Regions from separate parts of the Kitasatospora sp. NPDC050543 genome, predicted to be linked through region 3. Evidence: predicted binding sites of a transcription regulator. Region 3 holds the regulator's gene; each other region holds the start of a gene.
The links. Region 3 encodes HrcA, which represses chaperone genes, less so after heat shock. Its sites were predicted from a motif close to TTNGCACTCNGNNNNNCNGAGTGCNAA; they were not measured.
Positions count from the first base shown of each region.

Region 1: a site for HrcA is predicted at 1,252-1,278, ahead of groES (co-chaperone GroES). Genes of this name have one in related genera too.
Region 2: a site for HrcA is predicted at 1,497-1,523, ahead of ACIBH3_RS02180 (FmdB family zinc ribbon protein). Genes of this name have one in related genera too.

Region 1 covers NZ_JBITGZ010000008.1:196,116-199,388, reverse strand. Annotated here, with positions in the region: gene ACIBH3_RS12995 (methyltransferase domain-containing protein) at 1-829, opposite strand, end outside; gene ACIBH3_RS12990 (hypothetical protein) at 859-1,182, opposite strand; gene groES (co-chaperone GroES) at 1,419-1,724, shown strand; gene groL (chaperonin GroEL) at 1,824-3,273, shown strand, end outside.
Region 2 covers NZ_JBITGZ010000001.1:520,538-523,810, reverse strand. Annotated here, with positions in the region: gene ACIBH3_RS02190 (MscL family protein) at 1-230, opposite strand, end outside; gene ACIBH3_RS02185 (hypothetical protein) at 276-548, opposite strand; gene ACIBH3_RS02180 (FmdB family zinc ribbon protein) at 1,132-1,473, opposite strand; gene ACIBH3_RS02175 (MFS transporter) at 1,777-3,066, opposite strand.
Region 3 covers NZ_JBITGZ010000002.1:173,265-176,537, reverse strand. Annotated here, with positions in the region: gene dnaJ (molecular chaperone DnaJ) at 105-1,250, opposite strand; gene hrcA (heat-inducible transcriptional repressor HrcA) at 1,325-2,401, opposite strand; gene htpX (zinc metalloprotease HtpX) at 2,655-3,273, shown strand, end outside.

The DNA of each region.
Region 1 (3,273 bases), on a different contig from region 3:
CGTCCGGCTCGTAGAGGTAGCGCCCGATCGGCCCGGCCGGCGGGTCGGGCAGGTGACCACCGGTCAGGGTGCGGTCGTGCGGCAGCAGTGTCGCGCGGTGCCGGTGTCCGGCCTTCGTCCCGAACCAGAGCACCGCCTCCTTGACGTCGCCGTGGTCGGAGACCCACTCCGCCTCCGCGTCCGGCGGCACCAGCTCGTGCGGGATGCCCGGGGCGATCTTCAGCGCGCCGATCGGGGTGCGCCGGCCGGCCTCGATCGCCCAGGAGAGCGGCGGTGAGTACGCCTGGGGGTCGAAGACCCGCCCGCGCGAGGTACGCCGGGCCGGGTCGGTGAAGACGGCGTCGCAGCCCGCCACGTCGACCTCGGTGACGTCCGCGCAGCGCACCTCGATCAGCTCGGTCAGGCCCAGGGCGGCCGCGTTGGCCTCGGCGGCGGCGCAGGCCAGCGGGTCGCGGTCGACGGCGAGGACCGCGATCCCGACCCTGGCCAGGGCGATCGCGTCCCCGCCGATCCCGCAGCAGAGGTCGGCCACCCGCCGTACGCCGAGCGCGGCGAACCGCTGCGCCCGCCAGTCGGCGACGCTGCGGCGGGTGGACTGCTCGACGCCGTTGGGCGTGAAGTACATCAGGTCGGCGTCGTCGCCGAACTTGGCCCGGGCCCGCTGCCGCAGCCGGGCCTGCGCGAACGCGGCGGAGACCAGCTCGGCGCTGTGCTCGCGGCGCAGCCGGGTGGCCAGTGCCAGCTCCTCGCCGGGGGCGAACTCGCGCAGTTCGGCGAGGAGGGTCTGCCCTTCGGGGCTCAGCAGGTCCTGCAGGTTCTCGGTCTCCACCCGCCCATTCTCCCCGCTCCGGCGCGGGCTCAGAGGTACTTGAGCGCCATGCCCAGCACGAACGGCAGCATGATGCTCGCGGCCGGCACGACCCGGTACCCGGCCCTGGCGAACAGCGCGGCGACCACGACCGGCACCGCGAGCGTGAGCACCGGGCCGATCACCAGCGTGAGCATCGCCGGCACGCCCTGGTCGGCCTCCGCGAAGCCGAACAGGCCCATGACCGTCAGGAAGGCCAGCCCGCCCGCGCAGAGCGCCTGGGCCGGCAGCAGGCCGAGCGTCAGCAGGATGTCCCGGCGCAGCGTGGGGCCGATCCGTGCGGGGCGCCCGGTGGTCGCGGTGGCGGCAGTCATACGAGCAGTCTGCGGGCGGGCGCTGGGCTCGTACATGAGTACGGCTACTCAGATCCCCCGGCCACGCCGTTGGCACTCTGGTTGACTGAGTGCTAACACCGGCCTATGGTCGTTCCTGGCACTCCCCACCGGGAGAGTGCTAACGCGATGAAGCGTGTCTGACCCCCGCGACGGCAGGCCCGCAGATCGCCCCTACCTGTTAGACAACCCCGTAATCTCCGAAGGGGAGCTCGGACGTGACCACCAGCAGCAAGGTTGCCATCAAGCCGCTCGAGGACCGCATCGTGGTCCAGCCGCTCGACGCCGAGACCACCACGGCCTCCGGCCTGGTTATCCCGGACACCGCCAAGGAGAAGCCCCAGGAGGGCGTCGTCCTGGCCGTCGGCCCGGGTCGCTTCGAGGACGGCCAGCGTCTTCCGCTCGACCTCGCCGTCGGCGACATCGTCCTGTACTCGAAGTACGGCGGCACCGAGGTGAAGTACAAGGGCGAGGAATACCTCGTCCTCTCGGCCCGTGACGTCCTCGCGGTCATCGAGAAGTAAGACGTACCAGCCCGCCCCGGATCCGTGTCGACACTGACAGGGGCCCGGGGCGTGGTTGTTGGCTCACGTACGCAGTAACTCCCCGGAGGAATGGGAACCATGGCGAAGATCCTGCAGTTCGACGAGGACGCCCGCCGCTCGCTGGAGCGCGGTGTCAACAAGCTGGCCGACACGGTCAAGGTGACGATCGGCCCCAAGGGTCGCAACGTCGTCATCGACAAGAAGTTCGGCGCCCCGACCATCACCAACGACGGTGTCACCATCGCCCGTGAGGTCGAGCTCGACGACCCGTACGAGAACCTCGGCGCGCAGCTCGTCAAGGAGGTCGCCACCAAGACCAACGACGTCGCGGGTGACGGCACCACCACCGCCACCGTGCTGGCCCAGGCCCTGGTCAACGAGGGTCTGCGCAACGTCGCCGCCGGTGCCGGCCCGGCAGCCCTGAAGAAGGGCATCGACAAGGCCGTCGCCGCCGTCTCCGAGCACCTGCTCGCCAGCGCCCGCGAGATCGAGGGCAAGGACGACGTCGCCGCCGTCGCGTCCCTCTCCGCGCAGGACCCGCAGGTCGGCGAGCTCATCGCCGAGGCGATCGACAAGGTCGGCAAGGACGGTGTCATCACCGTCGAGGAGTCCAACACCTTCGGCGTGGAGCTCGACTTCACCGAGGGCATGCAGTTCGACAAGGGCTACCTCTCGCCGTACTTCGTCACCGACGCGGAGCGTCAGGAGGCGGTCCTGGAGGACCCGTACATCCTGATCAACCAGGGCAAGATCTCCTCCATCCAGGAGCTGCTCCCGCTGCTGGAGAAGATCCTGCAGGGCGGTGCCTCCAAGCCGCTGCTGATCATCGCCGAGGACGTGGACGGCGAGGCGCTCTCCACCCTGGTCGTGAACAAGATCCGTGGCACCTTCAACGCGGTGGCCGTCAAGGCCCCGGGCTTCGGTGACCGCCGCAAGGCCATCCTGGGCGACCTGGCCACCCTGACCGGTGCCACCGTCATCTCCGAGGAGGTCGGCCTCAAGCTCGACCAGGCCGGTCTGGACGTGCTGGGCAGCGCCCGCCGCGTGACCATCACCAAGGACGACACCACGGTCGTCGACGGTGCCGGTGACCACGAGGCCGTGGCCGGCCGCGTCGCCCAGATCAAGGCTGAGATCGCCAACACCGACTCGGACTGGGACCGCGAGAAGCTGCAGGAGCGCCTGGCCAAGCTGGCCGGCGGCGTCTGCGTCATCAAGGTCGGCGCCGCCACCGAGGTGGAGCTCAAGGAGCGCAAGCACCGCCTGGAGGACGCCATCTCGGCGACCCGCGCGGCCGTCGAGGAGGGCATCATCGCCGGTGGCGGCGCCTCCCTCGTCCACGCCCAGAAGGTGCTGGACGGCGGCCTGGGCCTGTCGGGTGACGAGGCGACCGGTGTCGCGGTCGTCCGCAAGGCGCTCGCCGAGCCGCTGCGCTGGATCGCCCAGAACGCCGGCCTGGAGGGCTACGTCATCACCTCCAAGGTCTCCGAGCTGGAGAACGGCCAGGGCTACAACGCGGCCACCGGCG
Region 2 (3,273 bases), on a different contig from region 3:
ACCTCTCCGGCCGCGTTCAGCGCGCACGGGCCCTTCAGGCAGGAGGTGTAGGACGCGAGATCCTTGGCCCCGAACAGTCCGACGATCGGATTGATGACGCCTTTCACAAAGGCGTTGATGACATTGGTGAACGCTGCGCCGATCACGACCGCGACGGCGAGCTCGTGACATTTCCGCGCAGCAGGAATTCCTTGAAGCCCTTCATGTCGCGTGAACGACGAAGCCGGCATCACGTTCCGGGTGACTCCTCGGATGCTTGGTTGACGGTCGGCTGCTCATGGACCCTGGGCGTGGGCCTCGGCGGCCGGGTCCGCGTCGGTGCGACCGGCGGCCGGGGTACAGCGCGGGGCGGGCCCATGAGTCTCCTGGGCGGCCGACGTGGCGGCGGGCGGTGGTGGCCAGGGGTGCAGCGGCCAGCGATCCAGGGGGCATGAGGTCAGGGCGGCCGCCACCGCGAGCAGGCCGAAGACCAGTGCGCCGGGCCGGTGGCGTACGGCCTGCTGGATCCGGTGCCGTCCGCTGCCGCCGCGCCGGATCGGCGCAAACACCGGCACCACCCGTCGTGGCGGCACGGCGGGGGCGCCGGTGGGTACGGCGTGCCGGGCGCCCGCCCGGTGGCGCGGCGCCCCGCGTGCGGGGCCGGCGGGGTGGGAGGCCCCATGCCGAGACGTGACGTCGGGGTCGGCTGCGAACGGCTCGGGCGGGGGTGAGGGCGGCGGCTGGGGCGAGGGCGGGGGTGGGGTGAAGATCGTCATGTCGGAGGAACACCGCCTGGGTCGGAGGGCAGGTACGCGAGTGCCGATCACCGCCCCCGGGGTGGGAGACGCCCCAGGCCGATGTCGTGCGCCAAGCTTGCGCCCGTCACGACGGCAGCGGAATCCCCTTTTGCATTCCTGTGGACAACCAGGGGCTGTGGATAACTTCGTGCACCCACAAGAGTGAACGGAATGCCGCGACAGGCCGCGTGATCGGCATGGCGCGCGATCGGCGACCGGAATGCAGAAGGCCCGGTACCACCGCGAAATGCGGTGGTACCGGGCCTTCGAAGCCTGTCTGCTGCGACCGCGGCTGCGCGATCGCCACCCTTGCTGATCGGATGATCCGACCGGCGGGGCCGGATCGGCTCGCCGATCAGCTTGCCGAGGTGCTGCCCGCCGTCTTGGCGGCCGCCGGGGCCGGGCTCGCGGAGGACGTGGAGCTGCTGCCCGAGGAGGACCCGCTGCCCGCCGAGCCGCCGGTGGAGCCGCTGCCGTTCGAACCGGTGGAGGAGCCACCGCCGACCGAGCTGCTGGAGGACGAGCGGCTGTCGGTCCGGTAGAAGCCCGAGCCCTTGAAGACCACGCCCACGGCCGAGAAGACCTTGCGGAGCTTTCCCTGGCACGCGGGGCACGTGGTCAGCGCGTCGTCGGTGAACTTCTGCACCGCCTCCAGGCCGTCGCCGCACTCGGTGCACTGGTACTGGTACGTGGGCACTTGTCTTCCTCCTGCACTTCCCCCTGGCACTCTCGCCTGATGAGTGCTAACGACGGTCAATGATGCGGCATTCCGCTGGATCAGTCCAGCGCCGCTGGTGTGAGATAGCACCGGCGACGCGCCGTCCGGCGGCCCTCAACCCTCCGATGACCGGCGCGCTCAGGCCGCCGGGAGCGACCCGGGGACGGCGGCCGGCACGCCGGTCGGGACCCGGAGTCGGACCCGAAGCCCGCCCCGGCCCGACGTGACCCGGCCCGACGTGACCCGGCCCGACGTGACCCGGTCCGACCCCGACCCCGCGGGTCAGCTCTTGGCCGCCCCGACCAGCTGCATCGAGGCGTTCCCCTGCGCCACCGCCCGGCTCGGCGCGCTCGGCGCGACCAGCAGCCGGCGCAGCGAGACCAGGGCGATCAGGCCCAGCCCGGCGCCGCCCATCGGCACCAGGAAGCCGGCCCACGGGCCGAAGCCGTCGATCAGCTGCCCGGCCGCCGTGGAGCCCGCCGCGAGGCCGAGGCCGATCGCGCCGGTCAGCCAGGTGAAGGCCTCGGTCTTGGCGCCGGCCGGGACGAGGGTCTCCACCAGCGTGTAGCCGGTGATCAGGGTGGGGGCGATGGCCAGCCCGCAGACCAGCCCGGCGACCGCCAGGGCGGTCAGGTTGGGCATCGCCCACAGCGTGCAGCAGCCCAGGACCAGCAGCGCGTAGCTGGCCAGCATCCGCTGCTGGGCCGAGCGCCGCCAGGCGATCATGCCGTAGAGCGCCCCGGCCAGCATCGAGCCGCCGGCGAAGACGCCGTAGACGGTGCCGCTCAGGCCGGGCTGCCCGGCGGCCTCGGCGAACGCGGTCACCGAGACCTGCATCGCGCCGAAGACGCTGCCGACGCCGAGGAACGCACCGGCCAGCAGCCGCACACCGGGCGCGGAGAGAGCGGAGACGCGCTTGGCGCCGGGTACGTGCGGGTGCCGGGCGGGGGCCGTACGGCGCTGCGCGGCGAAGGCCAGGCCGCCGGCGACGGTCAGTGCGGCCTCGGCGATCAGCCCGGCGGACGGGGAGATCCCGGTGGCGATGGCGGTGGCCAGGACCGGGCCGATCACGAAGGTGAACTCGTCCGTGACGGACTCGAAGGCGAACGCGGTGTTCAGCGTGCTGGGCGAGGACTCGGCCAGCTTCGTGACCCACCGGGACCTGACCATCGCGCCGATCTGCGGCACGCTGGCGCCGGCCGGGGCGGCGGCGAGGAACAGGGTCCAGGCCGGGGCGTGCCCGAGGGCCAGCGCGATCAGCGCGGCGACCGAGACGGCGTGCACGGCGACGCTGGGCAGCAGCACGGCGGCCTGCCCGAAGCGGTCGGCGAGCCGGCCGGTCTGCGGGCCGACGAAGGCCTGGGCGACGGCGGAGACCGCGGCGACGGTGCCGGCCGTGCCGTATGAGCCGTGGGTGTCCAGGACGAGCAGCACGATGCCCAGGCTCAGCATCGCGTAGGGCAGCCGCGCGGCGAACGCGGGGACCAGGAACGTCCAGGCGCCGGGGGTGCGCAGCAGCGCTCCGTACCCGACTCGTGCGGGGGCGTTTTCGACCGTTCGGCGGGCCGTCACGGTCGGTCCTTCCTGCTGCCTGGTAGCGCGGAAGGGGCATGGGTGGCCCCGACGGCGCCGAGAGTCGTCCTCTCGCGCGTCGACCGGGGTGATACCGGGGCCGCTGCGGGTCGCGGGCCGCGGCCGCCGAGCGGTCGCGCCAACTCTGCTTCAGGCAGATGTTGCGGGTGTATCAGTCATCCTGCATATACGCGCGTAGATGCGCGC
Region 3 (3,273 bases):
CGGGTGGTGGGACGGGTGCGGCTCGTGATCGTCTGCACGATCACGAGCCGCCCGGCCGCTCGGCGGCCGCCGGCATCAGCGACCCCAGCACCCGGCCGCCGGTATCAGCGGCCGTTGAAGGCGTCCTTCAGCCGGGAGAACAGCCCCTGCTGGCCCGGCGCGAACTGGCCCGAGGGCCGCTCCTCGCCGCGCAGCACCGCGAGGCGGCGCAGCAGGTCCTCCTGCTCCGGGTCGAGCTTGGTCGGCGTCTGCACCTCGACGTGCACTATCAAGTCGCCTCGGCCGCCGCCGCGCAGGTGGGTGATGCCCCGGCCGTGCAGCGGGATGGACTGGCCGGACTGGGTGCCGGGCCGGATGTCGACCTCCTCCAGCCCGTCCAGCGTCTGCAGCGGCACCTGGGTGCCGAGCGAGGCCGCGGTCATCGGGATGGTGACGGTGCAGTGCAGGTCGTCCCCGCGGCGCTGGAACGTCGGGTGCGCCGTCTCGGCGATCTCGACGTACAGGTCGCCGGCCGGGCCGCCGCCGGGGCCGACCTCGCCCTCGCCGGCCAGCTGGATCCGGGTGCCGTTGTCCACACCGGCCGGGATCTTGACCGTGAGGGTGCGGCGGGCGCGGACCCGGCCGTCGCCGGCGCACTCGGGGCACGGGGTCGGCACGACGGTGCCGAAGCCCTGGCACTGCGGGCAGGGGCGGGAGGTCATGACCTGGCCCAGGAAGGACCTGGTGACCTGGGAGACCTCGCCCTTGCCGCGGCACATGTCACAGGTCTGCGCGGAGGTGCCGGGAGCGGCGCCCTCACCCGAGCAGGTGGTGCAGGTGACGGCGGTGTCGACCTGGAGTTCCTTGGTGGTGCCGAAGGCGGCCTCCTCCAGGGTGATCTCCAGACGGATCATGGCGTCCTGGCCGCGGCGGGTGCGCGAGCGCGGCCCGCGCTGGCCGGAGGCCGCGCCGAAGAAGGCGTCCATGATGTCGGAGAAGCCGAAGCCGGCCGCGCCCGCGCCGAAGCCGCCGGCGCCGCCGCCACCGCCGTTCGGGGAGAGCGGGTCACCTCCGAGGTCGTAGACCTGCCGCTTGGAGGGGTCGGAGAGCACCTCGTAGGCGGCGTTGATCTCCTTGAACCGCTCCTGCGTCTTCGGGTCCGGGTTGACGTCCGGGTGCAGTTCGCGTGCGAGGCGCCGGAACGCCTTCTTGATCTCGTCCTGCCCCGCATCCCGTCGGACGCCGAGTACCGCGTAGTAGTCCGTGGCCACCAAATGCTCCGCTTGTTCCGCCTCTAGAAGTGCTGCGACTGGTTGTCACCATCGGAGTCCCGATGGTGCTGCTGCTATGACTCGGCCAGGATCTGGCCCACGTACCGTGCCACCGCCCGCACCGCCCCCATTGTGCCCGGGTAGTCCATCCGGGTAGGACCGATCACACCCAGCTTCGCCACACTCTCGTCGCCCGAACCGTAGCCGACCGAGACGACCGAGGTGGAATTGAGCCCTTCGTACGCGTTCTCCCGGCCGATCCGGACCGTCATCCCGGCGTCGGCGGTCTCACCCAGGAGGCGGAGCAGGATGACCTGCTCCTCCAGCGCCTCCAGCACCGGCTGGATGGTGAACGGGAAGTCGTGGCCGAAGCGGGTCAGGTTGGCCGTGCCGGCCAGCATGATCCGCTCCTCGTTCTGCTCGGCGAGGGCCTCGAAGAGGGTCACCAGCACGGTGGTGACGGTCGGCCGGTCGGCCGGCTCGAACGCCGCGGGCAGGTCCTCCAGCAGGTCGGGGACATCCGGCAGGCGCTGGCCGCCGGCCCGGACGTTGACCTTGGCGCGCAGGTCCGCGAGGACCGTCTCGCCGACCGCACCCGGGCAGTCGACCATCCGCTGCTCGACCCGGCCGGTGTTGGTGATCAGCACCAGCATCACCTTCGCCGGGGCGAGCGCCACCAGCTCGATGTGCCGGACGGTCGAACGGGAGAGCGAGGGATACTGGACGACGGCGACCTGCCGGGTGAGCTGCGCGAGCAGCCGTACGGTACGCGCGACCACGTCGTCCAGGTCCACCGCGCCGTCGAGGAAGTGCCGGATCGCGCGCCGCTCGGGCGCGCTCATCGGCTTCACCTCGGCCAGCCGGTCGACGAACAGCCGGTAGCCCTTGTCGGTGGGGATGCGCCCCGCGCTGGTGTGCGGCTGGTGGATGTAGCCGTCCTCCTCCAGCGCCGCCATGTCGTTGCGCACGGTGGCCGGGGAGACACCCAGACTGTGCCGCTCGACCAGCGCCTTGGAACCGACCGGCTCCTCGGTGCCCACGTAGTCCTGCACGATGGCGCGCAGCACCGCGAGCTTGCGGTCGTCGAGCGGACGGACGTCGAGGTGCCGGGTGTCGATCTGGCGAGCGTCGGACTTGCGGTCGTCAGACATGGCACGCACCTCCGTCTTCGCACGTTGTCCGATATGACTCTTATGGCCCGGACCTTGGCACTCTTGACGGTCGAGTGCCAGAACCGTACCTGCCAGTGTAAGGCCCGGGTCCGACCGCAGGAACGGCCCGCCGTGGTGATCCTGCACGCATGGCGCCCACCCGACACCCACGGGGCCCGGCGCGTGCGGGGTGATGCCCGCAGCCCGTCCGGGTGGCAGCATCGAAAGCGAACGGCGATTCGGAGGAGCAGCGATGTCCACCTCAGGCCAGCACACCCGCTTCGCACCCGACCGCGGACTGACCAGCCGGATGGTCGTGACCATGTTCGTGATCGGCCTGCTCTACGTGGGCTTCACCGGGCTGCTGATCGCCCTGCTGCGCGGCGCCTGGCCGCTGATCGTGCTGATCTCCGGCGGGCTGTTCATCGCGCAGTTCTGGTTCAGCGACAAGATCACCGAGCGGGCGATGGGCGCCCACGAGGTGACCCCCGAGCAGTACCCGCAGCTGCACGGCACCATCGACCGGATCTGCGCGTTGGCCGACATGCCCAAGCCCCGGGTCGCGGTGGCGAACAACGACATGCCCAACGCCTTCGCCACCGGCCGCAAGCCGGAGAAGGCCGTGGTCTGCGTCACCACCGGGCTGCTGCGCCGGCTGGAGCCGGAGGAGCTGGAGGGCGTCCTCGCCCACGAGCTCTCGCACGTCGCCCACCGCGACGTCGCGGTGATGACGGTGGCCGGGTTCCTCGGCGTACTCGCCGGCGCGATGACCCGGATCGCGCTGTACGGCGGGATGATGGGCGGCAACCGCAGCAGCAACGACTCCAACGCGGCGATCGCGATGCTGATCATCCCCCTGGTCTCGATGGTGG